DNA from 3 places in the Streptomyces sp. CNT360 genome. Region 2 is predicted to be linked to each of the others. Evidence: riboswitches for the same ligand, from Rfam matches in the RefSeq annotation. Region 2 holds a riboswitch; each other region holds the start of a gene.
The links. Region 2 has a riboswitch for cobalamin ahead of H297_RS0125150 (CoA-acylating methylmalonate-semialdehyde dehydrogenase). Riboswitches for the same ligand answer to the same signal wherever they lie in the genome.
Positions count from the first base shown of each region.

Region 1: linked by a shared signal. The riboswitch ahead of nrdI (class Ib ribonucleoside-diphosphate reductase assembly flavoprotein NrdI) and the one ahead of H297_RS0125150 (CoA-acylating methylmalonate-semialdehyde dehydrogenase) in region 2 are both predicted to bind cobalamin.
Region 3: linked by a shared signal. The riboswitch ahead of H297_RS0104955 (ABC transporter substrate-binding protein) and the one ahead of H297_RS0125150 (CoA-acylating methylmalonate-semialdehyde dehydrogenase) in region 2 are both predicted to bind cobalamin.

Region 1 covers NZ_AUKO01000018.1:217,156-227,299, forward strand. The annotation lists gene H297_RS0116960 (hypothetical protein) at 1-44, opposite strand, end outside; gene H297_RS36780 (sialidase family protein) at 48-1,322, opposite strand; gene H297_RS36785 (FCD domain-containing protein) at 1,424-2,191, opposite strand; gene puuE (allantoinase PuuE) at 2,403-3,422, shown strand; gene H297_RS0116980 (DUF4279 domain-containing protein) at 3,614-4,072, shown strand; gene nrdF (class 1b ribonucleoside-diphosphate reductase subunit beta) at 4,169-5,200, opposite strand; gene nrdE (class 1b ribonucleoside-diphosphate reductase subunit alpha) at 5,232-7,436, opposite strand; gene nrdI (class Ib ribonucleoside-diphosphate reductase assembly flavoprotein NrdI) at 7,376-7,831, opposite strand; cobalamin riboswitch at 7,987-8,222, opposite strand; gene H297_RS0117000 (hypothetical protein) at 8,344-8,658, opposite strand; gene metE (5-methyltetrahydropteroyltriglutamate--homocysteine S-methyltransferase) at 8,743-10,144, opposite strand, start outside.
Region 2 covers NZ_AUKO01000038.1:33,097-43,240, reverse strand. The annotation lists gene H297_RS38260 (XRE family transcriptional regulator) at 531-1,967, shown strand; cobalamin riboswitch at 2,022-2,208, shown strand; gene H297_RS0125150 (CoA-acylating methylmalonate-semialdehyde dehydrogenase) at 2,409-3,908, shown strand; gene H297_RS0125145 (acyl-CoA dehydrogenase family protein) at 3,914-5,065, shown strand; gene H297_RS0125140 (enoyl-CoA hydratase/isomerase family protein) at 5,062-6,147, shown strand; gene mmsB (3-hydroxyisobutyrate dehydrogenase) at 6,147-7,079, shown strand; gene H297_RS0125130 (enoyl-CoA hydratase) at 7,076-7,852, shown strand; gene H297_RS0125125 (helix-turn-helix transcriptional regulator) at 7,922-9,361, opposite strand; gene H297_RS0125120 (MmgE/PrpD family protein) at 9,569-10,144, shown strand, end outside.
Region 3 covers NZ_AUKO01000002.1:100,116-110,259, reverse strand. The annotation lists gene H297_RS34565 (sugar porter family MFS transporter) at 1-1,040, opposite strand, end outside; gene H297_RS0104960 (hypothetical protein) at 1,316-1,783, opposite strand; cobalamin riboswitch at 2,097-2,224, shown strand; gene H297_RS0104955 (ABC transporter substrate-binding protein) at 2,277-3,839, shown strand; gene H297_RS0104950 (ABC transporter permease) at 3,841-4,788, shown strand; gene H297_RS34560 (ABC transporter permease) at 4,785-5,621, shown strand; gene H297_RS34555 (ATP-binding cassette domain-containing protein) at 5,618-7,258, shown strand; gene H297_RS41180 (serine hydrolase domain-containing protein) at 7,255-7,626, shown strand; gene H297_RS0104935 (SDR family oxidoreductase) at 7,893-8,732, shown strand; gene H297_RS0104930 (type I phosphomannose isomerase catalytic subunit) at 8,729-9,835, shown strand.

The sequences.
Region 1 (10,144 bases), on a different contig from region 2:
AGCGTCGTCCACCGCTTGGCCGACAGTGACGGTGTCGTTGCCATGGATCATTCCTCTGCTGGTGAGTGCGGGTGCGGCGGCCGGGGGGCGCCCTCCGCGGGGTGGTCGGCGGGATCGCCGTGGTCGCCTGGCACCCGGTGGTGGCCGGGTGCGGGCCGTGCGGACCCGCCGCCCGCCGGCTCGGGACGGGCCAGGGCGCGGTTGACGAGGACACGGGCTGCGGAGCCGGCGCTGTCCATCCGGCCGGCCAGGATGTCGGCCTCGGTGAAGCGGGCCAGATAGATGCCCCGGTCGCCGAAGCGGTCGTGGTCGTAGACGACGAACAGTTGGCCGTCGGGGCCGATGGCGGCGTCCGGGTAGGAGACGTCGTCGCGGTCGTCCAGCAGCAGCCGGTGCGGCCAGGTCGCGCCGTCGTCGTCGCTGAGAAAGGCGGTGAGGTTGGTGCGGCCCTTCCACTCCTTGACGTTGCCCTGCTGCTCGATCTCCGCCCGGGACCGCCGGTCGCCGAAGTCCGCATGGTTGATCATGAGCAGCCGGCCCGAGGGCAGCCGCCGGATGTGGAAGCGGGAGCAGGGGCCGTCGACGTGGCTGCGGCGGCCGGGCGACCAGGTCTTGCCGCCGTCGTCGGAGAAGCTCTCGCCCATGCCGTCGAAGCACCGCACGAGCATCCACAGACCGCCGTCGCGCTTCTCCACGACCATGTGCTCGTCGAAGCTGCGATTGGGCACGTCGGCTCCGCCGAGGTAGCTGATCGTCTCGCCCTCGTCGGTGGAGGCGTAGACGTTGGAGAACCGCTCCGCCGCCAGCGGGTGCTCCTCGGTGGGGGTGTGGCAGGCCCAGATGGCAGTGGGGAACAGCCAGGTCCCGTCGGAGAGCACGGTGGGCTTGTTCATCATGAGCCCGTTGGCGATGCGGCGCGGCTCCGACCAGACCGGCTCGTCGTCGTCCGGGTTGTCGCTGATGGCGGCCCAGGTGCCGACCCGGCCGTCGAAGAAGTCGCGGCTCTGGTTCCACGTCAGCCAGAGCCGGTCGTTCGGGTCGCGCCACAGACAGGGGTCGTAGACGCGGATCTCGGGGTCGTCGTGCTCCACGACGAACCGGGGGCCGTCCCAGGTCGCGCCGTCGTCGTCGCTGCTGGTGACGACGACGAAGTTGCCCCCTGTCTCCGTGTCCATGCCGGTGTACCAGTTGACGTGGAGCCGGCCGCCACGAGTGCGCTCGATCGACGGAATGCCCTGCCACTTGCGGTGCTCGTCCTGGTACCTGGCGTGGGTGGGGCGCGAGGAGATCCGGGCGGGGGCCATGGCGCCTGTCTGGGGCATGCCTGCTCCTGTCGTGGGGTGGTGCGGTGCCGCCGGTTGTGCGGCGGTGCACGACAGTGTTGGCCAGCCCTTCGGTGTCTGTCAATACTGACAGACGCTGCTCATCCGGACGTCACCTCGGGTACCCACTCCAGCAGCCTCTGGACCAGTACCTCGTTGCCGCCGACAACCGATGTCTCCACGGCCGCGATCATCGCCTCGAAATGCGCCCGCATGGCCTCCTCGGCGCCCCCCGGATCGCGGTGCGTGATCCGGTCCAGGACCGCCGTGTGCTCGGCAACCACCTGCTCCTCCTCCCGCCGGGTCGCCAGCACCGTGTCGAGTACCGCCTCCACCCGGTCCAGCCGCGGGGCGAGCATCATCTCGGCGGCCACCTTGAGCATCCGGTTGGTCGACATGCCGACGACGCCCCGGTGGAAGCTGAGCCCCGGCTGCTCGATCATCGGCGCGCTGCCGACCACCCGGGCGTGCTGCTCGCACAGGTCCCGCAGCTCGGTCAGCCGGTCCTCCTGCGGGGCGCGCGCGGCGTCGCCCGCAGCCGCGCTCTCCACGGCGAGCCGCGCCCTGAGCAGGTCGAGGAGGTCCTTGGTGTCGCGTACCGCGTGCTGCAGCGAGTCGGAGGTGCGGTGGGTCAGGACCGTCTCCGCGGCGCGGCGCCGCCCCTCGGGGGCGAGGACGCGGCCTTTGGCGCCCACGGGGCGGGTCCACCCTCTGGCGTCCATCTCCCGCAGCAGCCGCGAGACGGAGGACTCGCTCAGCTCCCTGCCCCGCCGCGCCAGTTCGCGTTGAGCGTTGCGCGTGCCCAGCGGGCCGCTCGACGCCGACAACAGCTGGAGGAGCGCGAGCATGGCTCCTTCGCGGTCGTTCATGGTCTTCCTCTCACTCGTCCCGCCGGACACTCCCCGCCGGCCGTTCCGCCCCGCTCGGCGGGGGAGGGGCGGCGGCGACGAGGCTGCGCACTTGACGCGGACCGCTCCGCCGACGATGGTTGGTCAAAACTGACCAGCGCCTGCCGGGCTCAGGATACCGCGCCCGATCCTGTGGCGGCACGGCCTTCCGCGATCGAGGCGGGTACTTCTGATGACACTCCCTTCCCCCTCCGGCCCCGCCGGCCCCTCCGGATCCTCCGGCCCAGCCGCTCACTACCCTCGCGACCTGGCAGGCTACGGCGGACTGCCGCCGCACGCACAGTGGCCCGGCGGGGCAAAGGTGGCCGTGCAGTTCGTCGTCAACGTCGAGGAGGGCGGCGAGAACAACGTCCTGCACGGCGACGACGCCTCGGAGGCCTTTCTCACCGAGGAGCCGACCACCGCGCTGCGGGGCCGCCGCAACCTCAACGTCGAATCGCAGTACGAGTACGGCACCCGGGCCGGATTCTGGCGGCTGCACCGGCTGTTCGAGGAGCGCGGGCTGCCGGTGACGGTCTTCGGCATCGCGGAGTCGTTGCGCCGCAACCCCGGCCTGGTGCGGGCCGCGCGGGGGTCCGACTGGGAGATCGCCTCGCACTCGTTGCGGTGGATCAACTACGCCGGACTCGACCCGGAGACCGAGCGCGAGCACATCGAACGGGCCGTGCGCATCCACACCGAGGTGTGCGGGCACGCGCCGCTCGGCTGGTACACGGGGCGCAACAGCGCCGACACCCGCCGGCTCGTGGTCGAGCACGGAGGTTTCCTCTACGACTCGGACTCCTTCGGTGACGACCTGCCGTACTGGGTGGACGTCGAGGGCACAGCCCAACTCGTGGTCCCCTACACCCTCGACAACAACGACGGCCGGTACCTCAACACCTACGGCTTCCAGTCGGAGTCGTTCTCGGCCTACCTCACGCGGGCCCTGGAACTCCTGCTGGAGGAGGGTGCACAGCGGCCGCGGATGATGAGTGTCGGGCTCCACCTGCGCATCAGCGGGCGCCCCGGACGCGCCGCCGACCTGCGCCGCTTCCTCGACCTCGTGGCCGGGCACCCCGATGTCTGGGTCGCCCGGCGGGTGGACATCGCCCGCCACTGGCGCTCCACCCACCCGGCGGCACAGTGGCTGCCGCACGCCGGAGACCCCCTGGCGGCCGCCGACCCGCTCCCGGCCCGGCCGGGGCTGTGAGCCCGTCGACGAGGTTTCCTCCGCGCTCGGGGCGAGTGGCATCGCGCTCTTTCGAAGTCGGTGCCAGCGGTGTTGCGTTGTGTGCCTGGTGTTGCAGTGCTGCGTGCCGACGGCCGGGACATCGACTCGCTGCTGGTGGTGGTGGGCCGTGGCGCTGACATCGACGTGGCCGTACGGCTATCATCCCCGGGATGCCGCTTCGCCAGTACGCCTACTTCGCGCTGTTCAGCCGGCACACCTCGGCAGACGGCATGACCTCACGGCTGGGCATCAGCCCTGACGAGGTGACTGTTCGCGGTAGCCGGTGCACCGAGCCGACGGTGGTTCCGGTCGACCACTCGTGGAGGGTTGTCTGCCGGGAGCCGGGCCTGTGCGTCGACGAGCAGATCACCCGCGTTCTCGGCAGGCTCCAGCCCCACACGGACCGCATCTGCGACCTCACCCGGCAGCTGACCGGTACCGGCGACGGCGCAGTGCTTCAGGTCGTGCGCTACTTCGACGCCACCGACCGAACCCGTCCGGGCGCGGCGGACGCCCGCGACCTCTTGGGTTGGCACCTCGACCGCGAGGTCCTGGACTTCCTCAAAGTCACCGGAGCCGAGCTCGACATCGACGAGTACGACATGGCCGGAGCCGAGGACGCCGGGTGAGCACACGACCTCGTGGTCACCCGGCACATGGGCGAGCGGGTGTGGGGCTCCCGATGCGGTACGTGAGCCCCACACTGCGCTGGCGGCGAGGCAGGGTCAGAAGTCCCAGTCGTCGTCGTCCGTGTCCTCGGCCTTGCCCATGACGTAGGAGGAGCCGGAGCCGGAGAAGAAGTCGTGGTTCTCGTCCGAGCCGGGGGAGAGGGCGGCCAGGATCTCCGGGTTGACCTCGGTCTCCGCGGCGGAGAAGCGGGTGTCGTAGCCGAGGTTCATCAGGGCCTTGTTGGCGTTGTACCGGACGAATACGGCGACGTCGTCCATCAGGCCGAGAGGCTCGTACAGTTCCCCGGAGTAGGCGAGTTCGAGTGCGTAGAGCTCCTCCAGGAAGGCGAAGGTGAACTCGCGCATCTCCTCGCGCTCGGCCGCCGTGCGCTTCTCCAGGCCGCGCTGGTACTTGTAGCCCGAGTAGTAGCCGTGCACCGCCTTGTCCCGCAGGATCAGCCGGATCATGTCGGCGGTGTTCGTCAGCATCGCATGGCAGGAGAAGTGCAGCGGGAGGTAGAAACCCGCGTACAGCAGCAGCGACGACAGGAGGGTGGCGGCGACCTTGCGCTTGAGCGGATCGTCCCCGTAGTAGTGCGCCAGGACCTTCTTGGCCCGCTGCTGGAGGACGTCGTTGCCCACGGCCCAGCGGTAGGCGTCGTCGATCTCGGGGGTGGTGGAGAGGGTGGAGAAGACCGAGGAGTAGCTGCGGGCGTGCACGGCCTGCATGAAGGCGATGTTGGTGTAGACGGCCTCCTCGTGCTCGGTGCGCGCGTCCTGGATCTGGGCGATCTCGCCGACGGTCGCCTGCACGGTGTCGAGCAGGGTCAGGCCGGTGAACACCCGCATGGTCAGCGTGCGTTCCTCGGGCGTGAGCCGCTGCTGCCACGCCTGGAGATCGTTGGAGAGCGGGACCTTCTCGGGCAGCCAGAAGTTGGAGGTGAGCCGGTTCCAGACCTCCAGGTCCTTCTCGTCGGTGACCCGGTTCCAGTTGACAGGGCGCAGCCGGGCGGATGGGTCGTGACGGAAGAACGGAGGCGTGGCCGAGTTCGCCAGCAGGTCGGTCACGGGCGCTTCGGTGGTGGTCATGTGCGAGCCTTCGCGGACGTTACGGGGACGGTCACAGGGTGCAGGAGAGGCAGTTCTCGATCTCGGTACCTTCCAGGGCCTCCTGGCGCAGTCGGATGTAGTAGAGAGTCTTGATGCCCTTGCGCCAGGCGTGGATCTGCGCCCTGTTCAGGTCGCGGGTGGTGGCCGTGTCACGGAAGAAGAGGGTGCAGCTCAGGCCCTGGTCCACGTGCTGGGTCGCCGCCGCGTAGGTGTCGATGATCTTCTCGGGGCCGATCTCGTACGCGTCCTGGAAGTACTCCAGGTTGTCGTTGTCCATGTGCGGCGCCGGGAAGTAGACGCGGCCGAGCTTGCCCTCCTTGCGAATCTCGATCTTGGAGGCGATCGGGTGGATGGAGGCGGTCGCGTTGTTGATGTAGCTGATCGAGCCGGTCGGCGGCACGGCTTGGAGGTACTGGTTGTAGATGCCGTGCTGCTGGACGGAGCGCTTCAGCTCCCGCCAGTCCTCCGGGGTGGGCAGTGCGATCCCGGACGCGGCGAAGAGCTTGGCGACCTGCTCGGTGGCCGGCTCCCACACCTGCTCGGTGTACTTGTCGAAGTAGGAGCCGTCCGCGTAGCCGGACTCCGCGAACCCGGCGAAGGCCTTGCCGCGCTCGATCGCCATCCGGTTGGAGGCGCGCAGGGCGTGATAGGTGACGGCGTAGAAGTACATGTTCGTGAAGTCGACGCCCTCCTCGCTGCCGTAGTGGATGCGCTGCGAGGCGAGGTAGCCGTGCAGGTTCATCTGGCCCAGGCCGATGGAGTGGGAGAGCGCGTTGCCGTTGGCGACGGAGGGGACGGCGCCGATGTCCGACTGGTCGGAGACGGCGGTCAGACCTCGCACGGCGGTCTCGACGGTGGCGCCGAGGTCGGGGGAGGCCATGGCGGCAGCGATGTTGAGCGAGCCCAGGTTGCAGGAGATGTCCCGGCCCACCTGCTCGTAGCCGATCGCCTGGTCGTAGGTGCTGGGCGTGTTGACCTGGAGGATCTCCGAGCACAGGTTCGACATGTTGATCCAGCCGGGGATCGGGTTGGCCCGGTTGACCGTGTCCTCGAACAGGATGTACGGATAACCCGACTCGAACTGCAGCTCGGCGATGGTCTTGAAGAACTCCCGCGCCGGCACCGTCGTCCTGCGGATGTTCGGGTTGGTGACCATCTCGTCGTAGTGCGCGCTCACCGACAGGTCGGCCAGCGGTTTGCCGTACTCGCGCTCCACGTCGTAGGGCGAGAACAGGTGCATGTCCTCGTTCCGCTTGGCCAGCTCGAAGGTGATGTCCGGGATGACCACGCCGAGGGAGAGGGTCTTGATGCGGATCTTCTCGTCCGCGTTCTCCCGCTTGGTGTCCAGGAACCGCATGATGTCCGGATGGTGCGCGTGCAGATAGACCGCGCCCGCGCCCTGGCGTGCACCGAGCTGGTTGGCGTAGGAGAAGGAGTCCTCCAGCAGCTTCATCACCGGCACGACACCCGAGGACTGGTTCTCGATCTTCTTGATCGGGGCGCCCTGCTCGCGCAGGTTGGACAGCAGGAGCGCCACACCTCCGCCCCGCTTGGAGAGCTGGAGCGCGGAGTTGACGCCGCGTCCGATGGACTCCAGATTGTCCTCCACCCGCAGCAGGAAGCAGGAGACCAGTTCACCGCGCTGTGCCTTGCCCGCGTTGAGGAAGGTGGGGGTGGCGGGCTGGAAGCGGCCGGTGAGGATCTCGTCCACCAGGCGGGAGGCCAGCTCCTGGTCGCCTGCGCCCAGGTAGAGGGCGGTGGCGACGACCCGGTCCTCGAAACGCTCCAGGTAGCGGCGCCCGTCGAAGGTCTTGAGCGTGTAGGAGGTGTAGTACTTGAACGCGCCGAGGAACGTGGCGAACCGGTGCTTGTGCGCGTATGCCTGCCGGTACAGCGACGTGAGGAACGCCTCGTCGTACCGGCGGAACGGCGCGGCCTCGTAGTAGTCGTTATCGATCAGGTAGGCGAGCTTCTCCTCCACCGAGTCGAACACCACCGTGTTCGGGTTCACGTGCTGGAGGAAGTACTGGCGTACGGCTTCCCGGTCCTTGTCGAACTGGATGCTGCCGTAGCAGTCGTAGATGTTCAGCATCGCGTTGAGCGCGTGGTAGTCCTTGCGCTCCATCGTCGAGACGGGCGAGCCCTCGCCCGCGCTCACGCCGCGGCTGAAGTCCGCGCCGTCCGTACTGCCTGTGTCGACGAGTGTCGTGTCCAAAACCTCTCCAGACCTTCCCGCACGGCACGGACGTCCCGCTCCGTGCCCAGCAACTCGAACCTGTACAGCTCGGGAACCCCGCACTTCGCCGAGATCACCCTTCCGGCCTGGCAGTACGCCTCGCCGAAATTGGTGTTGCCCGACGCGATCACCCCGCGCAGCAGCGACCGGTTCTCCGCATCGTTGAGGAAGCGGATCACCTGCTTGGGCACCGCACCCCTGCCGTTGTCGTGGCCGCCGCCGTACGTCGGCACGATCAGCACATACGGTGCGGCCGCCCGTGGCATGCCCTCCAGCTGGGGGCGCAGAGGGATGCGCTGCGCGGGCAGACCGAGCCGCTCGACAAAGCGCTTGGTGTTCTCCGAGACGCTGGAGAAGTACACAAGACCGCTCACGGTCTGCCGCCTCCTCTCGCTCGTACCCTGTCCCTCCGGGGGCGGGGAGCGGATGCGAGGCAGCACGTGCGCCGGTTCACGGACGGTGACGACCGTGCCCGCTGCGCACACAGCCACGCGGCCCTCCCTCGGGGCCCCGGAGCGCGCACACCACGTCGATGTGCGCACCGATGGCAGGTCTTCGGACTCGCGGGCGCGCCTGCCGGCCACCGGATCCCGGTGACGGCGGGCCTTCTACTGGCCGTCGCTTCCCGGACCCGGGTGGGCCCAGTGCTGTGTGACGGCGGTCGTTCCCGCTCACCGCTGCGGGGCAGTCCCGGACTTTCACCGGGTTCCCTCTTGCCTCGCGGGACGCCGCTGCGCCTCGCGAACCATCAGCGCGGCCAACACTACATCTAGGTGGGGATGCGTGTGGGAGGGGGTACATCTTGTGTCGCGAGGAGTGGGTGGTAGCACGCACATCCGAGCCGTGCCCCGGGTGAGGGAGGCTTGTGCGCTGCTGCGGAGCCGCCTCAGCGCTTCGGCTGCCGCTTCGTCGTGCCCGCACTCCGGCGGGCCCGGTGTATCCGCTCGGGGAGCGCGGTCAGCAGCGAGTCGGCGCCGGGAATGCCGGACGAGGGGTAGGCGCCGTCCCGTCCGCGCAGCGCGGTGTCGAGGGCTTCGAGGTAGTCGGCCGTCTCCAGCAGGGCCTCACGCAGCGTGCGCATCCGTACGCTCTGGCCGCCGAGTTGCCGCCGCATGGCAGCGAGGTTCTCGAAGTCGTGCGGGGTGAGAGCCACCATGGGCTTCCCGTCGATGACGATGTGCTGTGGAGGTCTCCTGGCCATGCCGCCTCCTGTTCGGTGTGCCGACTCGTCTCGTGCCCTGGCGGGGGCGGGCGGTACGGCGTCCGCCCCCGCCGAGGACGTGTCTCAGGACGTGCTGGCGGGCAGCTCCGTGCGGACGGTTCGTGCGGCGGCGACCAGGTTCTCCAGGGAGGCCCGGGTCTCGGGCCAGCCGCGGGTCTTCAGGCCGCAGTCGGGGTTGACCCACAGGCGGTCGGCGGGAATGGCTTCGAGGCCCTTGCGCAGCAGGGCTGTGGCCTCCTCGGTGCTGGGGACGCGGGGGGAGTGGATGTCGTAGACGCCTGGACCGGCCTCGCGCGGGTAGCCGTGCTCGGCCAGTTCGTGTGCGACCTGCATGTGGGAGCGGGCTGCTTCCAGGCTGATGACGTCGGCGTCGAGGTCGTCGATGGCCTGGACGATGTCGCCGAACTCGGCGTAGCACATGTGGGTGTGGATCTGGGTGGCCGGGCGGACGCCCGCGGTGGAGAGGCGGAAGGCATCGGTCGCCCAGGCGAGGTAGACGTCGCGGTCGGCGGCGCGCAGCGGGAGGGTCTCGCGCAGCGCGGGCTCGTCGACCTGGATGACCGAAGTACCCGCGGCCTCCAGATCGCTGACCTCGTCGCGCAGGGCGAGGGCGACCTGGCGTGCTGTCTCTCCGAGGGGCTGGTCGTCGCGGACGAAGGACCAGGCGAGCATGGTGACCGGGCCCGTCAGCATGCCCTTGACGGGGCGCCGGGTCAGCGACTGGGCATAGGTGGTCCAGCGGACCGTCATCGGTTCGGGGCGGGAGATGTCGCCGGCCAGGACCGGCGGGCGCACGTAGCGGGTGCCGTAGGACTGGACCCAGCCGTGCTGGGTGGCCAGGTAGCCGGTGAGCTGCTCGGCGAAGTACTGCACCATGTCGTTGCGCTCGGGCTCACCGTGCACGAGCACGTCGATGCCCGCCTTCTCCTGGAAGGCGAGGACGTCGCGGATCTCGGTCTTGATCCGCTCCTCGTACCCCGCCGTGTCGATGCGGCCGGCGCGCAGGTCGGCGCGGGCGGTGCGCAGCTCGGTCGTCTGCGGGAAGGAGCCGATCGTGGTGGTGGGCAGCAGCGGCAGGCCCAGCCGTGCGCGCTGGGCCTTCGTGCGCTCCGCGTAGGGCTGCGAGCGGCGGGTCTCCGCCTCGGTCACCGCAGCGGCGCGGGCCCGCACCGCCGGGTCGTGGGTGAGCGCGGAGTGGGCACGGGAGGCAAGGTCGGCGCGGTTGGCGGACAGCTCAGCGCTGATGGCGTCGGTGCCCTGCGTCAGCCCCTTGGCGAGGGTGACGATCTCGGTGGTCTTCTGCCGGGCGAAGGCCAGCCAGCGCAGCACCTCCGGGTCGAGGTCGCGTTCGGCCTTCGCGTCGAGCGGTACGTGCAGCATCGAGCAGGAGGCCGCGACATCCACCCGGTCGGCGAGACCCAGGAGGGTACCGAGGGTGGCCAGGGACTTCTCCAGGTCGTTGATC
Region 2 (10,144 bases):
ACCACATCCTCGGCACTGAAGGTACGTGCCACATCCTTCCACCGCGGGTCCGCCGCCCACCGCTGGGCGAGCTGCTCGGCTGCTGTCCGGGTTGTCTGCGTCTGCGCCATGACCATCTCCCGAGAGGCGTGGACCGTTGCGGCCCTATGAGGGTTGAGTGAACTGTGCGAAGATGTGGCATCGAGTGCCACAATGAGTGCGTGGCGATCCGTGCCAGTGGTGCGGCCCGCCGAAGCCGAAGGGTGAGACGATGCGTGCGTCCGCCATGAAACGGCCGGGATCTCCGACGTCAGGGCGTGAATCGTGCCCCGGTTTTCTTTGCGGTCGCCGGTCTCCGGCGGGCCGTACAAGGAATGTGCCACTGGCACCCAGTGCCATCAAGGGGGAAACGCTGCTAAGTTCTGCGTATCTTTCCGTGCTCATTTGCCAAGGTTGCGAAGGCGCGGGAGGAGGGAAGCGGCGTCTCGGAGTGCCGAGTTCCCGGGTGGTGGAGTCCACGCGGGCGCGAGTGAGGGGAGGACCGGTCGGCGATGAGCAAGACATACGCGGGAGCGCGCCTGCGCCGACTGCGCGAGGAGCGCCGTCTCAACCAGGCGGAACTCGCCCGCAGGCTGGGGATTTCGCCCAGCTACCTGAACCAGATGGAGCACGACTCCAGGCCGCTGACGGTTCCGGTGCTGCTGCGTCTGACCGAAGTGTTCGGCATCGACCCCGACTTCTTCTCCGGGCGGGACACCAGCCGGCTCGTGGCCGACTTGCGGGACGCGCTGGCGGGTGAGATCGCCGCCGCCCGCGTCTCACCTGCCGATCTGCCGGAGCTGGCCGCGCGGATGCCCCAGGTGGCCGCCGTCCTGGTCGACCTGGGCAGGCGCAACCAGAGCCTCGCCGAGCGGTTGTCCGAACCCTCCGAGCCGCAGGGGGAGGCCGCCACGGCGGTGTATCCGCGTACCGCGCACGAGGAGATCCGGGAGTTCTTCTACCGCCGTCAGAACTACCTGCACGAGACCGACCTCGCCGCCGAAGACCTCGCCGTCCGTATCGGCGCCAGGCCGGGGGAGGTGCTGGCCGCGCTGACCAGGCGTCTGGAGAAGCACGGTGTGCGTCTGGCGGCGGATTCCGCCCGGCAACACCGCTACGATCCCGAGACCCGGGTCCTGCACCTTGCCCCCACGCTGCGGCCGGGGCAGCGGGCCTTCCGGATGGCCACGCAGCTCGCGCTGATCGAGCACGAGGACGAGCTGTCGGCTCTCGCGGCAGAGGACTTCGATCCCGGCTCGCAGGCGTGGACGCTGGCCCGCATCGGCATCGCCCACTACTTCGCCGCCGCCCTGATCCTGCCCTATCGGGCCTTCCACGCGGCGGCCGAGGAGGTGCGCTACGACATCGAGTTGCTGACCGATCGCTTCGGCCTCGGGTACGAGACGGTGTGCCACCGCCTCAGCACGCTCCAGCGGCCCAGGCTGCGGGGTGTGCCCTTCTCCTTCGTCCGCGTCGACCGGGCGGGCAACCTCTCCAAGCAGCAGTCCGCCACTGACTTCCACTTCTCCCGTGGGGGCGGGACGTGTCCGCTGTGGGGTGTGTACGACGCGTTCGCCTCGCCCGGGCGTATCCGTGTCCAGGTCGGCTCCATGCCCGACGGACAGCGTCATCTGTGGACCGCGCGCACCGTCACCCGGCACCGGGGCGGCTGGGGCGAGCCGGGCAAGACCTTCGTCATCGCGCTGGGTTGCGAGATCCGCCACGCCTCCCGGCTCGTCTACTCCGACGGGCTCGACCTTTCCAACGCGTCCGCCGCCACGCCGATCGGCATGGGCTGCCGGGTGTGCGAGCGCACCGCCTGCCCGCAGCGTGCCGTGCCGCCCCTCGACCGGGCCCTGGCGATCGACGAGAACAGCAGTACGTTCGTGCCGTATCCGGTGGCGGCCCCGTCCGGCGATGCGCGGGAGGTGCCCTTCGCCGGGGAGTGAACAGGGTCCGTCTGCCCGTCCCGGGGTGGACGTACTTGGACGTCCAACTATATTGTCGAGGGCAAGGTCCGCGGTGTCAGGGAAGCCGGTGCGAGTCCGGCACGGTCCCGCCACTGTGACCGGGGAGCGCGCTCTCCATGCGTCGAAGGCCACTGGCGAACGGCCCGTTCGTCCGCCGGGAAGGCCGGGGAGCGTGCGCTGATCCGGGAGTCAGGATACCGGCCGCGGTGTTCGTATCCGTGTTGTCCACGAGGATGGAGAGACACGCATGGCACCGGTGCGCATCCACGATCCCGGCACGTCGGTCGGCCGGGCACCTGACCCCGCGCCGTAGGGGTATTCCGCCACGCGCTTCCCCGCGCGCCGCCCGCACGCCGGCCACCGCCCGTGTGCGCTACGGCCGCGCCATCCCCGGATCCCACCTGACGAGAGCAGGCTCTCTTGATCCGTGAACTGGCACATTTCGTAGGCGGTAAGCACACCCCGGGCGCCTCGGGTGCTTACGGCGACGTGTACGACCCCAACACCGGCGAGGTGCAGGCCCGGGTGCCGCTGGCGGGCGCCGAGGAGGCCCGGGCCGCGATCGCCGACGCGGCGGCGGCCCAGCCCGGATGGGCCGCCTGGAATCCGCAGCGGCGCGCCCGTGTGCTGCTGCGCTTCCTCCAACTCGTGGAGGAGGAACGCGAGTCGCTCGCACGGCTGCTCTCCTCCGAGCACGGCAAGACCGTAGCGGACGCGCACGGCGACCTTCAGCGCGGACTGGAGGTCGTCGAATTCGCAGCGGGCATCCCGCACCTGCTCAAGGGGGAGTTCACCGACAACGCAGGCAGTGGCATCGACGTGCACTCGCTGCGCGAGCCGCTCGGCGTCGTAGCGGGGATCACTCCGTTCAACTTCCCCGCGATGATCCCGCTGTGGCAGGCGGCACCGGCTCTGGCCTGCGGTAACGCATTCCTCCTGAAGCCCTCGGAGCGGGATCCCTCGGTGCCGTTGCGGCTCGCCGAGCTGTTCGTGGAGGCGGGGCTGCCCCCGGGCGTACTGAACGTCGTCCACGGCGGCAAGGAGACCGTCGACATCCTGCTGGAGGACCCCCGTGTCGAGGCGGTCGGCTTCGTCGGCTCCACCCCCGTGGCGGAACGGATCTATGCCACGGCCGCCGCGCACGGCAAGCGCGCACAGTGCTTCGGCGGGGCCAAGAACCACCTGATCGTGATGCCCGACGCCGATCTCGACCAGGCGGTCGACGCGCTGATCGGCGCGGGGTACGGCTCGGCCGGCGAGCGCTGCATGGCCGTCTCGGTGGCCGTGCCCGTCGGCGAGGCGACAGCCGACGCGCTGGTGGAGCGGCTCAAGGAGCGGATCGGCACGCTGCGGATCGGGCGTTCCGACGACACGGACGCGGACTTCGGTCCGCTGGTGGGGCAGGACGCCGTCGAGCGGGTCCGCTCCTACGTGGATCTCGGAGTCGAGGAGGGGGCCGAACTCGTCGTGGACGGCAGGGACTTCCGTCTCCCGGACCACCAGGACGGCTTCTTCGCCGGTGCCTCCCTCTTCGACCGGGTCACCCCGGGCATGCGCATCCACCAGGAGGAGATCTTCGGCCCCGTGCTGTCCGTCGTGCGCGCGGCCGACTACGAGGAGGCGCTGCGCCTGGCCACCGAGCACCCGTACGGCAACGGCGTGGCGATCTTCACCAGGGACGGGGACACCGCCCGCGACTTCACCCGCCGCGTGAACACCGGCATGGTCGGCGTCAACGTGCCGATCCCGGTGCCCGTCGCCTACCACACCTTCGGCGGCTGGAAGCGCTCCGGCTTCGGGGATCTCAACCAGCACGGACCCGACTCCATCCGCTTCTGCACCCGGACCAAGACCGTCACCTCGCGCTGGCCCTCCGGGGTCAAGGAAGGCGCGAGCTTCACCCTCCCCACGATGCGGTGAGCGCGATGACCGGTACCGCCCTTCTCACCGAGGACCAGGCGGCCCTCGTCGAAGCCACCCTGGACTTCACACAGGACCACCTCGCGCCGCACGCGGTCGAGTGGGACCGCGACAAGCACTTCCCCGTCGATGTGCTGCGCAAGGCCGCAGGACTGGGACTCGGCGGCATCTACGTCCGGGAGGAGGCCGGCGGCTCGGCGCTGAGCAGGGCCGACGGCGTGCTCGTCTTCGAGACCCTGGCCTCCGGCTGCCCGTCGGTGGCCGGGTACCTGTCCATCCACAACATGGTCGCCTGGATGATCGACCACTACGGAAGCGATCCCCAACGGGGGCGGTGGCTGCCCCGGCTGTGTGCCATGGAGGACCTGGGCAGCTACTGCCTGACCGAGCCCGAAGCCGGCTCCGACGCAGCGGCGCTGCGTACCCGAGCCGTGCGTGAGGGGGACGAGTACGTCCTGACCGGGGTCAAGCAGTTCATCTCCGGCGCCGACGCCTCGCAGCTCTACCTCGTCATGGCACGCACCGGCGGGGACGGGGCACGCGGGGTCTCCGCCTTCCTGGTCGACAGGAACGACCCGGGACTCTCCTTCGGGCCGAACGAGTCGAAGATGGGCTGGAACGCCCAGCCCACCCGACAGGTCGTCCTCGAACAGGTCCGGGTCCCGGCCGACCGGCTGCTCGGACGCGAGGGTGACGGCTTCCGCATCGCCATGAACGGCCTCAACGGCGGGCGCCTGGGCATCGCCGCCTGCTCCTTGGGCGGCGCCCGCAGCGCGCTGAGTGCCGCGCTGTCCTATCTCGCCGACCGGGAGGCGTTCGGCGCGCGTCTGCTCGACGCCGACTCCCTGCGCTTCCAGCTCGCCGACATGGAGACCGAACTGGCCGCGGCCCGCGCGCTCGTCCAGCAGGCGGCACGCGCTCTCGACCTCGGCGATCACCAGGCACCACAGATGTGCGCGATGGCCAAGCGGTTCGCCACCGACACCGGCTACTCCGTGGCCGACCGGGCGCTGCAACTGCACGGCGGATACGGCTACCTGACCGCATACGGCATCGAGAAGATCGTCCGCGACCTGCGGGTCCACCGGATCCTGGAAGGAACCAACGAGATCATGCGACTCATCGTGGCCCGCGGCATGACGGAGGCCCTCCGGTGACCGGCCCCGACGCCGACGGCGAGACGGTCCTGCTCGCTGCCGAGGGACACGCCGGCCGCATCACCCTCAACCGCCCGCGGGCGCTCAACTCCCTCACCCACGCCATGGTGCGGCGCATCGACGCCGCCCTGGACGAGTGGGAGCGGGACCCTGCCGTACGGACGGTGGTGCTCGACGGGGCGGGGGAGCGGGGACTGTGCGCGGGCGGCGACATCCGTGCCATCTACGAGGACGCCCGCGCCCGAGGTGGCAGGTCGGCTGCCTTCTGGCGGGACGAATACCGGCTCAACGCCCGGATTGCCCGCTTTCCCAAGCCCTATGCGGCGTTGATGGACGGCATCGTGATGGGGGGTGGCGTGGGCGTCTCCGCGCACGGCTCGGTCCGGATCGTCACCGAACGCTCCCGGATCGCGATGCCGGAGACGGGCATCGGCTTCGTCCCCGATGTCGGCGGCACCTATCTGCTGGCCCGCGCGCCCGGGGAGCTGGGGACGCATCTGGCGCTGACCGGAGCCCGGATGGGCGCCGCCGACGCGCTGTTGTGCGGGCTGGCCGACCACTTCGTACCCTCACCGCACCTGCCGGACCTGCTGCGCGACCTCGCGGAGGTGTCTGCGGGGGAGGCGGTGGCGCGGTACGCCGGGCAGCCGCCGCCCGGCGGGCTGGAGGCGGCCCAGGAATGGATCGACCGCTGCTACGCGGCGGAGTCGGTCGAGGAGATCGTCGAGCGGTTGCGCGCCGACGGCTCGCCCGGGGCGAAGGAGGCAGCCGGGGCGCTGGCCGCCAAGTCACCGACGGCACTCAAGGTCACCCTTGCCGCGCTGCGCCGGGCGCGGCGGCTCGACTCGCTGGAGCGGGTTCTGGAGCAGGAGCACCGGGTCTCGTGTGCCTGCCTGGCCGCCCCCGATCTGGTCGAGGGTATCCGGGCCCAGGTCGTGGACAAGGACCGCAGCCCGCGCTGGAGACCGGCCTCCCTCGCAGAGGTCGCCGACGTCGATGTGGAGCGGTTCTTCACGTCGGGCGGCGACGACGGGCTCCGCTTCGGCGGGCGGGGAAACGACGCGGCACAGGAGGTGGCGTGATGAGCCGGGCACGGCGCACGGTCGGTTTCGTCGGACTCGGACGGATGGGCGCGCCCATGGCGGCGAACCTCGCCAAGGCCGGTCACCGGGTACGCGGTTTCGACCTGGTCCCCGACTTGACGGCGGCGGCTGCCGGCTTCGGGGTCGAGACCACGAGCTCGGCGGCCGAGGCGGCCGAGGGCGCCGACGTGGTGCTCACCATGTTGCCCGAGGGGCGGCATGTGCTGGGCCTCTACCGGGATCAGGGGCTGCTGTCCGCCGCGCGACCCGGCACGCTGTTCATCGACTGTTCGACCATCGATGTGGCGGACGCCCGCGCCGTTCACGAGGCCGTGGCCGGGGCCGGGATGCGCGGGGTGGACGCACCGGTCTCCGGCGGCGTCGTCGGCGCTGAGGGGGGCACGCTCACCTTCATGGCGGGCGGCGGCGAGCCCGAGTTCGCGGAGGCGGAGCCGCTGCTGGCGGCGATGGGCAAGAAGGCGGTGCACTGCGGGGGCCCGGGAGCCGGGCAGGCGGCGAAGATCTGCAACAACATGATCCTCGGCGTCTCCATGATCGCGGTGAGCGAGGCGTTCGTCCTCGGCGAGAGCCTCGGCCTGTCCCACCAGGCCCTGTACGACGTGGCCTCCACCGCATCCGGGCAGTGCTGGGCGCTGTCCGTCAACTGTCCGGTGCCGGGACCGGTGCCGACCAGCCCGGCCAACCGCGACTACCGCCCCGGCTTCGCGGGAGCCCTCATGGCCAAGGACCTGGGACTGGCCCTCGGCGCCGTCGAGGCGCACGGGGTCGACGCCGAACTGGGGCGGCGCGCCGCCGCACTGTACGCCGCCTTCGCCGAAGAGGGCGGCGCGGACGAGGACTTCTCCGCCATCGTGCGGACCATCAGAGCACGGTCGGCCGCGGGGCCGGAGGCGGAGGGGGAGCACGCATGAGGGACTACGAGACCATCCGGGTAGAGCGCGAGGGACGCGTCGCCGTCCTCACGCTGGACCGGCCCGAGGTGCTGAACGCGCTCGACCTCACGGTGATGGAGGAGGTCGTGGCGGCGGCCGAGGAACTGGACCGCGACCCGGAGACGGGCGCTCTCGTCCTGACCGGCTCGCAGAAGGCCTTCGCGGCCGGAGCCGACATCAAGGAGATGCAGCCGCGCGGCTACATGGACATGTACCTGGCCGACTGGTTCACCGCCTGGGACCGGCTCGGCCGGGTCCGCACCCCCACGGTGGCGGCCGTGTCCGGTTACGCGCTCGGCGGCGGCTGTGAGCTCGCCATGCTCTGCGACATCCTGTTGGCCGCCGACACCGCCGTCTTCGGGCAGCCCGAGATCAAGCTGGGAGTCATCCCCGGTATCGGCGGCTCCCAGCGGCTGACCCGGGCGGTCGGCAAGGCCAAGGCCATGGAGATGTGCCTCACCGGCCGCACGATGGACGCCGTCGAGGCGGAGCGCGCGGGGCTGGTCTCCCGCGTCGTTCCGGCGGCCGACCTGCTCACCGAGGCCCGTACGGTGGCGGGGACGGTCGCGGGCATGTCCCTGCCGGTGGCCATGATGGCCAAGGAGGCGGTGGACCGGGCCTTCGAGACGACGCTCGCCGAGGGCGTGCACTTCGAACGGAGACTGTTCCACGCGACGTTCGCCACGCGGGACCAGAAGGAGGGGATGTCGGCCTTCACCGAGAAGCGGGCTCCCGTCTTCCGGCACCAGTAGGCAGCTCCGCCGTTCGGCACCTGGTCAGGACTGTCGGCCGGCTCCGCCAGGAGCACGGGCGGTGGGGGTTCAGCTCCCGCCGCCCCGCCTCTCGACGGGGTAGGGAATGGTCGTGCGACGGTCCGGGTCGACGGCCAGGCGCCCGCCGGCAGGGGGCCGGGCCCGCTGTGCGCAGTCGCGGCGCTCGCAGATGCGGCAGCCCAGGCCGATCGGAGTGGCGGCCCCGGGATCGTCCAGAGCGGTGCCCTCGGCGTAGACGAGCCGAGGGGCGTGGCGCAGCTCGCATCCGAGTGCGACGGCGAACTCGGCACGCGGCGCGCGATGCCCGAAGCCGCCCCGCGTGACGGTGCGGGCCACCCAGAAGTAGCGCTTGCCGTCGGGCATCTCCGCGACCTGGGTGAGGATGCGGCCGGGGGCGGAGAACGCCTCGTAGACCGTCCACAGCGGGCAGGTGCCGCCCAGCCGCGAGAAGTGGAAGTCGGTGGCGGACTGGCGCTTGGAGATGTTCCCGGCGCGGTCCACCCGCAGGAAGGAGAACGGCACCCCGCGCCGCCCGGTGCGCTGAAGGGTGCTGAGGCGGTGGCAGACCGTCTCGAAGCCGACGCCGAAGCGGGCCTGGAGCAGTTCGATGTCGTAACGCAGCTTCTCGGCCGCCGTGTGGAAGGTGGTGTAGGGCATCAGCAGCGCGCCCGCGAAGTAGTTGGCCAGTCCGATCCTGGCCAGCCCCGCGGACTGGGGCGAGGCGAAAGCGGTGCCGGCGACCACCGCATCGAGCAGGTCGTGATGGTGCAGCAGAGCCAGCTGGGTGGCGAGCTGGAACGCCTGCTGGCCCTCCGTCAGGTAGGGGGAGAGGAACAGCAGACCGCTCTCGCGGTCGAAGCGGCGCGCGTCCGTGGCGCGCTCGGGGCTCGCCTGGACGATCGTGATGCCGTAGCGCTCGGCGAACAGCTCGCGCAGGACGCTCGCCGCCGACCGCGCAAAGTCCGGACCCAGCCGCGAGGCCGTGCGCTCCGCCTCCTCGTCCAGCGGGCCGAAGTGGTTGTGATGGGCGTAGAAGAAGTCGCGGACCTCGTCGTGCGCCTCCTGGGGCGGCAGCGCGGCGGAGGAGTCGTCCGAGGCGAGTGCCGCCACCTGCTCCGCCGAGTCCCGGTAGCGGCGGTGCAGCGCCACCAGGGCTCTGGCCGTCTCCGGATGGTCGCGGGCCACCTCCGCCGCCTCCTCCGGGCCCACCGTCACCCCGCTCGCCTCGTCCGCGAGGGCCGTACGCAGATCGGTCGCGAGGCGTTCTTCCGCGGCCTCGGAGAAGAACTCCGGTTGCACACCGAGCACCTCGGCCAGCCGCAGCAGGACGGACGCGGTGAGCGGGCGCTGGCTGTGTTCGAGCTGGTTGAGGTAGCTGGTGGAGATGCCGAGCGCGCGGGCCAGCTCGACCTGGTTCATGCCGTGCCGGACGCGCAGTCTGCGCAGCTTGGCGTGTGCGTAGATCTTCCGTACCGGTGGGCGCGCCATGCCGCTGCGTCCTTCCCCGTTCCGTCTTCACGGCGTGTCCGTCGCTGCGAATCTAGCATCCGCCGAATTTGCAACTTTCGCAGTTTCACGGCCCCCGCATGGACGGATTCCGCAGATTGGAGCGGTCGCGAAGTTCGGCGAGCAGGGGAATGCTCGGTCTCGGAGCGCCGTAAGAGGCGCCGTAGCGCACGACGAGCGAGGAGCCCCGTGATCGACCACCAGGTACGTGTCCATCCCAGCGCCGACCGGCTGCCGCGCGAGGAACAGCTCGCCTGGAAGCTGGCCGCCGTCGCCACCGGCACCCAGGAGCCGCGAGCGCTGGACCCCCGGGCCGCCGCCATGGCGGTCAACAGGGTGATCGACAATGCGTCGGTCGCGGTCGCCGCACTGCGCCGCCGCCCCGTCGCCGTCGCCCGCGCCCAGGCACTGCCCCACACGGCGGGCCCCGGAGCGTCGGTCTTCGGTGCGGCGCCCGGTGTGCGGGTCTCGCCGGAGTGGGCCGCCTGGGCGAACGGCACGGCGGTGCGGGAGCTGGACTTCCATGACACCTTCCTGGCCGCCGACTACTCCCACCCCGCAGACAACATCCCACCGCTGCTGGCGGTGGCCCAGCACACCGGACGCACCGGCGCCGAGCTGCTGCGCGGGATCGTCGCTGCGTACGAGATCCACGTCGCGCTGGTGCGGGGCATCTGCCTGCACGCGCACCGTATCGACCACGTGGCCCACCTGAGTGCTGCCACCGCCTGCGGGCTCGGGGCGCTGCTGCGACTGGACACCGCG
Region 3 (10,144 bases), on a different contig from region 2:
ACGACGATCAGCAGATGGGCGGCGGCGGCCCCGATCTGCCCGGTCATCAGCATCGGTCTGCGGTCGACACGGCTGACCAGATACATGCCGACCAGGGTCGCGACGACGCCCATTCCGCCGACAGCGATCTCGCTGGTGACCGAGGCGTTGGCGCTCAGCCCTGTGCTGGAGAGCAGGGTCGGGGCGTAGTAGACGACCGCGTTGACACCCGCCAGCTGCTGGCACAGGCTCACACCGATCCCGACGACCACCAGGTACCTGACCCAGCGGATGGTCAGATACTGGCGGGGCTTCAGCTTGGCATCGTGCCGATGGGAGCGGGAGACGTCCAGGATGTGGCCGTACTCCTCCTCCGCGGCCTGCGGATCGCGCAGTTGGTGCAGAACCCGGTCCGCCTCGTCGCCCCGCTGGTGGCTGATCAACCAGCGGGGCGACTCCGGGAGGAAGCGGCTGCCGACGAACAGTCCGACGGCCGGGACGAGCGCCACACCCAGCATCCAGCGCCAGACCTGATCACCTTCGCTCACTCCGGCGATGACAGCGTTGACCACGCTGGCTGCGAGCTGTCCGGTGACAAGCATGATCTCGTTCTGGTTCACCAGCCGGCCCCGTCGGGACAGCGGGGCGATCTCGCCGATGTACAGCGGCACCACGGCCGACACCGCGCCGACGCCGAGGCCGAGCACCACTCGCGCGGCGACCATGGTCTCCATGTCGGGCGCCAGCGCGCTGCCCGTCGTGCCGATGATGAACAGCACCGCAGCCCAGTTGATCACCCTGCGCCGGCCGACCGTGTCGGAGATGCGCCCGGCGAAGGTGCCACCGAACGCGGCCCCCAGCAGCAAGCAGCTGACCACCACCGATTGTTCGGTCGCGGAGAGGTGCAGATCCGAGGAGATGTAGATGAGTGCCCCGGAGATCACACCGGTGTCGTAGCCGAACAGGAACCCGCCGATGGTGGCGATCGCCGCCACCCGGTTCTGTCGGCGTACGGTTCCGGGATCACCGTGCGACGGGGCGCGGCCAGTGGGCTCCCTCACGCACTCCTCCCACTTCGTCGGCCCGGCGTCAGTGCCTACGGCGCAGGAGGACTGCTCCGCGGCCGTGCAAAAACTCCTTCCGCCCCATCGTGTCGGCCGGCCGCCGGTCCGGCATCATCTGGTCGGGCATCCGGGTGTCCGCCGCAACGAGAGCGCCTCGGTCAGCACCATGAGAGGTACGCCCACGGCGGCACCTCCTGCTGCCGCTGGGCGAGCTGCATGCACGACCGGCGGCACCGCCTACCGGGGAGTACCGCGTCGCCATGGCGAGCGGGTCATCCGCACCTCCAGGACGTCCGGCGTCCACCGCGCTCGCGGTTCCCCTTCATCGCGAGGGTGAGACGTCCGGAAGCCCACCACGACAGCACGTATGCGGCGGGGAGGTGCAGGCTCAGCATGGCGAAGGTCAGGCGGACGAAGCCCCAGTCGACCGCGGAGGAGTCCCCGTCCGCGGCAGCGGTCGCGACGGCGACGACGAGCATGACCACGGTGTAGAGAGGCGCATCGAAGGTGGTCACCTTCCATCGCGGCATGCTGGGAAGCACTTTCCGTGCCGTCGTCAGGTCGGTCACCTCGGCGACGAGGAGTACGGCGTCGTCCCAGGTGACCGGTGGCATCGTCGACGAGCCGTCACCGGAAGCGCTCACCAGGCAGCAGGCGGCGGTGACCGTCAGCCCGACGAGCCAGGCGCCGAGGGCGACCGTTGCGGCGTAGGCGGCGACACTGCGGAGGGGAGTGAACATGAACCCGTCTCCCTCGACATGGCACGGTCGCGTACACATACCGGGCGGGACCGCTCCGCGCACGGGCCCCGACCGCCTGTACGGATCGTAGACGCGCGCCCGTGGTCGGCCCCGGCGAGGGTGCGACTCATGTGCACAGGAAAGGCTCCACCGCTGACCGTCCCGGCCGGGAGGACAGGGGCTGCAGGCGGTCGTCCCGTCCGGGGCGACCGGTGTGCCCGGTGGTCCGGGGCGGCCGCAGGCGCCAAGGGGCAACCCGTCGGAAGCCGTCGTCACCTGGTGGGCCACAATGAGCCCACGAGGCGACGGGGACCAGGAAGCCGGTGCGAGTCCGGCGCGGTCCCGCCACTGTGACCGGGGAGCGGTCCTCCCGCATGCCACCGTCCGCGCACGCGGAACGGGAAGGCGGAGGCGAGCGACGATCCGGGAGCCAGGAGACTGACCCGTCGCCGGTCCGACAGCAGGGGCGAGGACACCCCGGAGAGGATCGACTGTGACGACGCATGCCCGTACCGGGTCGACGTACCGGCCAGAACCCGGCAGACGGGGGGTGCTGGCCGCGGGAGGCGGCCTGGCGCTGGCCGCGTCCGGCCTGCTGGCCGGCTGTGGCGGCGACGGGACGGACGGGGGAGGCGGTGACCGCTTCCGCGCCGCGTTCACCGCCGGCGGCTCGCAGGAGACACTCGACCCCCACGTCGCTCCGAACTTCGTCGACCAGGCGCGCGCCAAGGCTTTGTACGACACACTCGGCACCTACGCGGACGACATGTCCGTCCGCGCCCGCCTCGCCGAGTCCTGGGAGAGCGACCGCTCCGGCACCCGGTGGCGGGTGCGTCTGCGCAAGGCCGAGTTCCACGACGGGAAGCCGGTCACCGCGAAGGACGTCCTCTACAGCTACCGGCGCGCAGCCGATCCGAAGACCGGGTCCCCCTCGCAGGAACTGCTGGCCGCGATCGACTTCGAGGCGGGGAAGAAGGACGGGGAGCGGTCCGTCGTCTTCGTGCTGAAGGCGCCGAACTTCGAGTTCCCGACCGTGTTCGCCGGGCCCGGTACCGAGATCGTTCCCGACGGGACGACGGACTTCCGCAAGCCGGTCGGCTCCGGCCCCTTCACCTACGTGTCCTTCACGCCCGGCGGCACCGCCCGCTACCGGCGCTGGGCGGACCACTGGGACGGTGCCCCGCACATCGCGGAGCTGGAGATCGTCCCCGCGAACGAGGAATCGGCGCGGCTCAACGCCCTGTTGTCGGGTCAGGTCCACTACGCGGCCGACATGGCCGGGGCCTCCGTCGAACGCTTGAAGAAGGAGGGTTCGACACGGCTGCTAACCGCGAAGCGGGCCACGGCCCAGCAGTTGCTGCTGCGCACCGGCCGCAAGCCGTTCGACGAACCGCGGCTGGTCCGGGCCCTGCAACTGGGCCTCGACCGGAAGGAATTGGTCCGCATCGCGCTGGCCGGACACGGCGAGGTGGGCAACGACCTGTTCGGTATGGGTCTGCGGGGCTATCCCGACGACCTGACGCCGCGCGAACGCGACGTCGAGGAGGCGCGGAAGCTCGTCAAGGAAGCCGGTGCGGACGGGCTGGAGATCACCGTGGAGACCAGCTCCGTCGACGCAGCCTGGGAGCCCGCGGCGGACCTGATGGCGCGCCAACTCCGCGAGGTGGGCCTGAAACTGTCCGCCCGCACCCGCGCTTCCAGCACCTACTTCAGCGAGATAGAGAACAAGGGCGTCGCCGCCTTCAACACCACCTCCACGCTGCCCGTCTCCGACTTCCTCCAGCAGCGGGTCCGCGGCGGTGCCGCCCGCAACCAGACGCAGTACGCGTCGAAGAAGTTCGACGCGCTGCTGGCCCGTGCCCGCACCACGCGCGACGAACACGACCGGCTGGCCCTGCTCGCCCGCGCCCAGAAGGCCGCCCGCGACGAGTCCGGCCTGCTGGTGTGGGCGTTCTCCGACGCCACCGACGCCATCGGCCCCTCGGTGCACGGCCTGCGCGCCGCACCGCCCAACTCGCACGACTGGGCCCGGTTCGACCGGGTGCGGCTGAGCTGAGATGCGCGGTTACCTCCTGCGGCGCTGCCTCCTGGCGCTGTTGCAGTGCCTGGTCGTCCTCGTCGCGGTGTTCTCCATCAGCTCACTGCTGCCCGGTGATGCGGCCGATGTGCTCCGTGGCGAACTCGGCACCCCGGAGCAGGTGGAAGCGCTGCGCGTTCGACTGGGCCTGGACGAGCCCGCCTGGGTGCGGTTCTGGCACTGGTTCGGCGGCCTGCTCACCGGCGACCTGGGGCGCTCCCTGACGACCGGGCTCCCGGTGAGTGGGGACCTCGGCCGCCGTACCGGGGTGACACTGCTGCTGGGCGTGCCGGCGCTGTTGCTGGTCACGGTACTGGCGCCGCTGCTCGGCACGGTCTGCGGACTGCGGGAAGGCAGCCGCCTCGACCGCGTGCTGAACTCCGCTGCCGTGGTGCTGCACGCCGTACCGGAGTTCGTGCTCGGGCTGCTGCTGGTTGCTTCGCTGTCGCTGGCGGCGGGGCTGCTGCCGGCCACCGCGGTGGGCATGGACACGGCCACGCTGTCGGCACAGCCCGCCGTGCTGGTGCTCCCCGTCACCGTGCTGACCGCCCGGCATCTGTGCGACCTGGCACGGCAGATCCGCGTGGGTGTGGTGGCGCAACGGCACAGTGCCGTTGCCGCACACCTGCGGCTGCTGGGGATGCGGGAGCGGACGGTGGTGCTGCGCCACGTGCTGCCCGGCGCCCTGGGCCCCGCCGCGCAGCAGTTCGCCCGGTGCGTGGAGGGGCTGCTGAGCGGTGCCGTGCTGGTGGAGGCGGTGTTCGGTTTCCGCGGGCTCGGCAGCGGCTTCGTCGAGGCGGTGCAGAACCGGGACCTGCCGCAGGTGCAGACGTACGCGTTGCTGTTCGCCGGTATCGCAGTGCTGGTGAACCTCGCCGCCGACCTGGCCGCCCACCGCCTCGCACCCCGGCGGGAGGTGACGGCGTGACGGGGCACGGGCCCGCGGGGGCCGGCACCGGCCGGGACCGCCGTCCGTGGACGGCTCTGGTGCTGCTCGGCGTACCGGTGCTCGTAGCCGTGCTGGGGCCCTGCCTGTGGCCGGGCGCAGAGACACCCTCTGCCGGGAGCGCGCTTCCCTCGCAGCCGCCCGGCGCGGGGCACCCGCTGGGCACGGACCTGCTGGGCCGCGACGTGCTGTGGCTCGTGCTGCACGGCGGTGCCTCGGTTCTGGGCAGCGCACTGGGAGCGCTGCTGGTCGGGGCGGCCGTGGGCGTGCCACTGGGACTGCTGGCCGCGGGTCCGCGGCGCGGCCTCGACGAAACGGTGATGCGCGGGCTGGACGTACTGCTCGCCTTCCCGGGACTGCTCGTGCTCATGACCTTGGCCGCGACCGGACACCGCGACTGGTACTGGCTGGTGACGGTCGCCGGAGTGCTCCAGGTCCCGGCCGTCGCGCGCCTGGTCCGCGGCGCCGTGCTCGCACCGGGCACGCGGACGGTTGTCGAGGCCCTGCGGATGCAGGGGCACGGCTGGACCTACATCCATCTGCGCCACCTGGCACGCGAGCTGGCCGCCCCGCTGGCCACCGACGCCGGCGGGCGGTTCGCCGTCGTGCTGTACCTTCTGGCATCCGCGAACTTTCTCGGCCTCGGACTGCCGGCGTCCTCACCGGACTGGGCCGTGCTCATCGAACGCAACAGCGACGCCCTGTTCACCCAGCCCGCCGCCGTGGTGGTGCCTGCCGGGCTGCTCACCGCGCTGTGCGTCGGCGGCAACCTCCTCGTGGACCACTCCCTGGCACGTGAGAGGAGGCTCCGGTGAGCGGGTCCGCACCCCTGCCGCTGCTGGACGTCCCGCAGATGTCCGCGCACGCCCACGGGGTCGGGCGTCCGCTCCTCGACCGGGTCGCACTGACGGTCCGGCCGGGGGCCGTCACCGCCGTCGTCGGGCCGTCGGGCAGTGGCAAGACGACGCTCGGACTGGCGGCGCTCGGTGCCTCGCGCGACGGCGTCACCCTGACGGGACGCGCGCTGCTGTCGGGTACGGACCTGCTGCGCATGGCACCGGCCCGGCGCAGCGCGGCCCGGGCGGGCCGGGCAGCGCATCTGCCGCAGCATCCGGAGACGGTGCTCGATCCGATCCGCCGGGTCGGTGGCGCGCTGACGGAGCTGGCCGCCCTCGGGGTTCCTGAACGCGCCGCACGGAGGGCCGCCGCCCGCCGGGCCACGGCTCGTGCCGGGCTGGAATGGGAGACCGTGCGTCGCCGCTTCCCGCACCAGCTCTCCGGCGGCCAGCAGCAACGGCTGGCACTCGCCTCCGCTCTGGTGACGGGCGCCCGGTTGCTGATACTGGACGAGCCGACAAGCGGCCTCGACCCGGCGCTCGCGCACGCCCTCGGCCGAACGGTGCGCCAGCTCGCCGACCAGGGAGCCGGCGTACTGCTGCTCAGCCACGACCTGCCGCTGGTCCGGCAGACGGCCGACCAGGTCGTCGTCCTGGAGCACGGCAGGGCGGTGGACGCCGGGCCGGTGGCCGAGGTTCTCGGCACCCGCCTCCCCGCACCCGGCGTGGAACCTGCCCCCGCGCAGCGTCCCACCCTCCGGCACCGGGCCACCCGGGAGTTGCTGGCTGCCGAACACCGCACCGGTGCTGGCAGCAACGGGGCGGACCGGAGCCCGGCCGGTCAGGACGTGGAAGGGCGCCGGGTGGTCGCCGCCACGGAGATCTCCGTACGCCGCCGGACCGGGGATCCTCTCCCGGGCCCGGTGTCCATGACGTTCCGGCCCGGCCGGACGACCGCGCTGCTGGGCCCGTCCGGCTCGGGGAAGACGACCTTCGCCCGAGTGCTGGCCGGCCTGGCCACGCCGTCCCGGGGCGAGGTCCGGTTCGACGGCCGGGCCCTACCCCGCCGGATAGACCGGCGCACGGCCGCACAGCGCCGCGCTGTCCAGTACGTGCACCAGAACAGCGCCGACTCCTTCGAGGGACACCGGCCGGTCGGCGGGCAGCTCGCGGACACCGCACGGCTGTTGCGCGGCCTGCCCCGCGAGGTGGCGGTGGCCGAAGCGGTCGAGACCGCCGATGCACTCGGACTCGACGAGGACCTGCTGCATCGCACCCCCGACCGGCTCTCGGGCGGCCAGCTCCAGCGCTGTGCTCTGGTGCGAGCCCTGACCGCCCGCCCGGCGCTGCTGGTCTGCGACGAGGTGACGTCGGCGCTGGACACGGTGTCCCGGGAGCGGCTCCTCGGCGCGCTGCCCCGCCTGCTCGCCCCTGCCGCGACCGCTCTCCTGTTCATCAGCCACGACCTGCCCGCAGTGCGGATGCTGGCCCACGAGGCCGTGCTGTTCGAGGCCGGCCGCTGTGTGCGGAGCGGACCGGTCGAGGACGTCGTACCGGCCGCCTGGCCCCGGGCACCCGGCCCCGCTCGTGACGCCGGTCCGCCGGCGCGGCAGTGACCGCGGGCGTCGCGGACGGGGACAGCCAAGCACGGCCGCGCGGGGACTGCCGGTTCCGGACCGCCAGTATGACCAGGCCGTTCGTGGCGACCGTCGTACTCCACCTGGTGGCCGGGCGCCGCACGGATCTCGACGCGCCGGTGGAGCGCTGCCTGCCCGGCCTCCTCCGCGGCCACGGCAACCACGGGCGGAGGAGCACAGCCCGTCAGCCCTCCCGTCCGAGCGGTTCGATGCACGTGGCCGGCACCGGCTTCCACCACTTCCCTGCCCGGCCACCGCACGACAGGCGCCGCCACGGTCGACGGCAGGCAGGCTGCGGACATGGTGAACCTTCCCCGGCTCCACCGATGCCTGGAGCAACGACATGACGGCCGCCGTCCGGACGGCACCGAGTGAGGACCGCTTCCCGAGCACGCGGTGGCGGCGGCACGGCGCGAGCACGACGTCGCTCGGTGTACTACCGGCCCAGCTCGGTACGGACCGTGGTCGAAGAAGGGCAGGCCACGCGGGGGCGTGCTCTGGGGGCCTCGTGCACAGAAGGCCGAGTCGCGGGAAGTGGGGCAGGGGCCGAGGATGGATGTCGCGTGGGAGGCCCCGGTGCTTCCGTCCGGCTCCAGCGAACCTCGGAGAGGCCATGTCGCGTCCTCGTCAGCAGCAGTCCCCGCCGGGCGTCACCTCCGCACTGGCGCCCGCACCCGACCACGGTGAGGAGAGCTACCGGGGATCGGGACGGCTGGCCGGCAAGGCAGCGGTGATCACGGGCGGGGACAGCGGTATCGGTCGTGCGGTGGCGCTGGCCTACGCCCGGGAAGGCGCAGACGTCCTGGTCTCGTACCTCGACGAGCACGAGGACGCGGAGGAGACACGGCGCTGGGTGGAGGATGCGGGGCGCACGTGCGTGCTGGTGCCCGGTGACGTGGCTGATCCGGCCCACTGCCGGTCGATCGTGGCGGCGGCCGTGCGGGAGTTCGGCCGCATCGACGTGCTCGTCAACAACGCCGCGTTCCAGATGACCCACGACTCCATCGAGGACATCCCGGACGAGGAGTGGGACCGCACTCTGGCGATCAACATCAGCGCCTTCTTCCACCTGGTCAAAGCCGCCGTCCCGCACATGAGTGCCGGTTCGGCGATCATCGGGAGCACCTCGGTCAATTCCGACAGCCCGCCGCCGCAGCTGCTGGCGTACAACGTCACCAAGGCCGGTATCGCCAACATGGTCGGGACTCTCTCCCAGATGCTGGGGCCGAGGGGGATCCGCGCCAACAGTGTCGCCCCGGGGCCGATCTGGACGCCGCTCATTCCGGCGACCATGCCGCCGGAGCAGGTGGAGAGCTTCGGGTCCCAGGTTCCGCTGGGGCGGCCGGGGCAGCCGGCCGAGCTGGCGGGGGTCTACGTGCTGCTGGCCTCGGACGAGGCCGGTTACGTCTCAGGGGCCCGGGTCGCGGTCACCGGTGGGCAGCCGATCCTGTGAGTGCCCCGAGCGGCCTGTACCCGTTGCGGCTGACGGTGATCTCCAAGCCGCTGGTCTTCGGCGGCCACGCGATCGCCCGCCGCCTGGGTAAGACCGGCATCCCCGACTGGAGCGTCGCGGAGACGTGGGAGTGCAGCGACGTCACAGGCAGCGGCAGCGCGGTGACCAACGGCCCCCTGGCGGGCCGGACCCTGCGCCAGGTGATCGCCGACCATCCCGAGGAGCTGATGGGGGAGGGCTGGACAGGCGAGCACTTCCCGGTGCTGACGAAGTTCATCGACGCGGCCGGCTCCCTGCCCGTGCATCTGCATGCCGACGACGAGGCCGCCCAACGCCTGGAGGGGCAGCCCAACGGCAAGACCGAGGCATGGCACATCCTTGACGCCGCGCCGGGCGCGACCGCCCTGTGCGGCGTCAAGGACGGCGTGACGAGTGACCGGCTGCGTGCCGCACTGGAGGCGCAGGACTTCGACGCCGTCCTGCGTCGCTTGCCGGTGCGGTCCGGGGAGACCGTGTACGTGCCCGGTGGCACCCTGCACACGTTCGGCCCCGACACGCTGGTCTACGAGATCGAACAGACCTCCGACATCCAGCAGCACGCGATGCGCTGGAGGATGGAGGACGGCTCCGCGGTGGGCGACGCGGAGTTCGGCTCCCATCTCGACATGCTGATGCGGCAGGTCGATCCGGGGGCGCGGCCGGACTTCACGCCCGGGCTCGGAATCGCCGTCGGTGACGGCGTGGAACGGGTCTTCCTGTGCGCGGGCCCCTGCTTCGCCCTCGAACGCTGGCGTGCAGGGACCGAGGAGCCTGTGCGCCACCTCTTCGCCACCGCACAGATCCTGTCCAATGTCGGACGCCCTGTGCGGGTGCGGACAGGGGAGTGGTGTGCGGAACTGGGCCGGGCGGAGACGCTGCTGCTCCCCGCGGCCTGCGGGAGCGTCGAGATCACCGGGCCGGCTGACGTCCTGTTCGGCTACCTGCCCGACCTCGACCGGGATGTCCGCGCCCCGCTGCTCGAAGCCGGCTACCCACTCCGGACCATCGACGCCCTCGGTGCGCCCGCGGGCTCCCGCGCAGCCGCGCACACGCCGGGCTCCTGACGGACGCCTGCACCGGTGGAGCAACGGGCCGGGCAGGGTCCCGGTGGATACGCGAAGCCACCACCACCGACCCGCCCCCGCCCCGCTCACGCGAGGTTTACCTTCCGGGCGGTCCTGGAAGTGGTGGCCCCGAGCCGCAGCGAGCTGGAGGTTCCGCACGGACGCGGCGACAGCACGTCGAGCGACCGCATCGCCGTAGGAGAGACACGTGGTGCAGGGGATCCGCAGGCAACCGGACCCGCGACCGTGTGGAGGCCCTCCCCGCAGAGGGATCGTGCAGGGCGCGGCGAGGGCCGCGAGGGCGCGTCG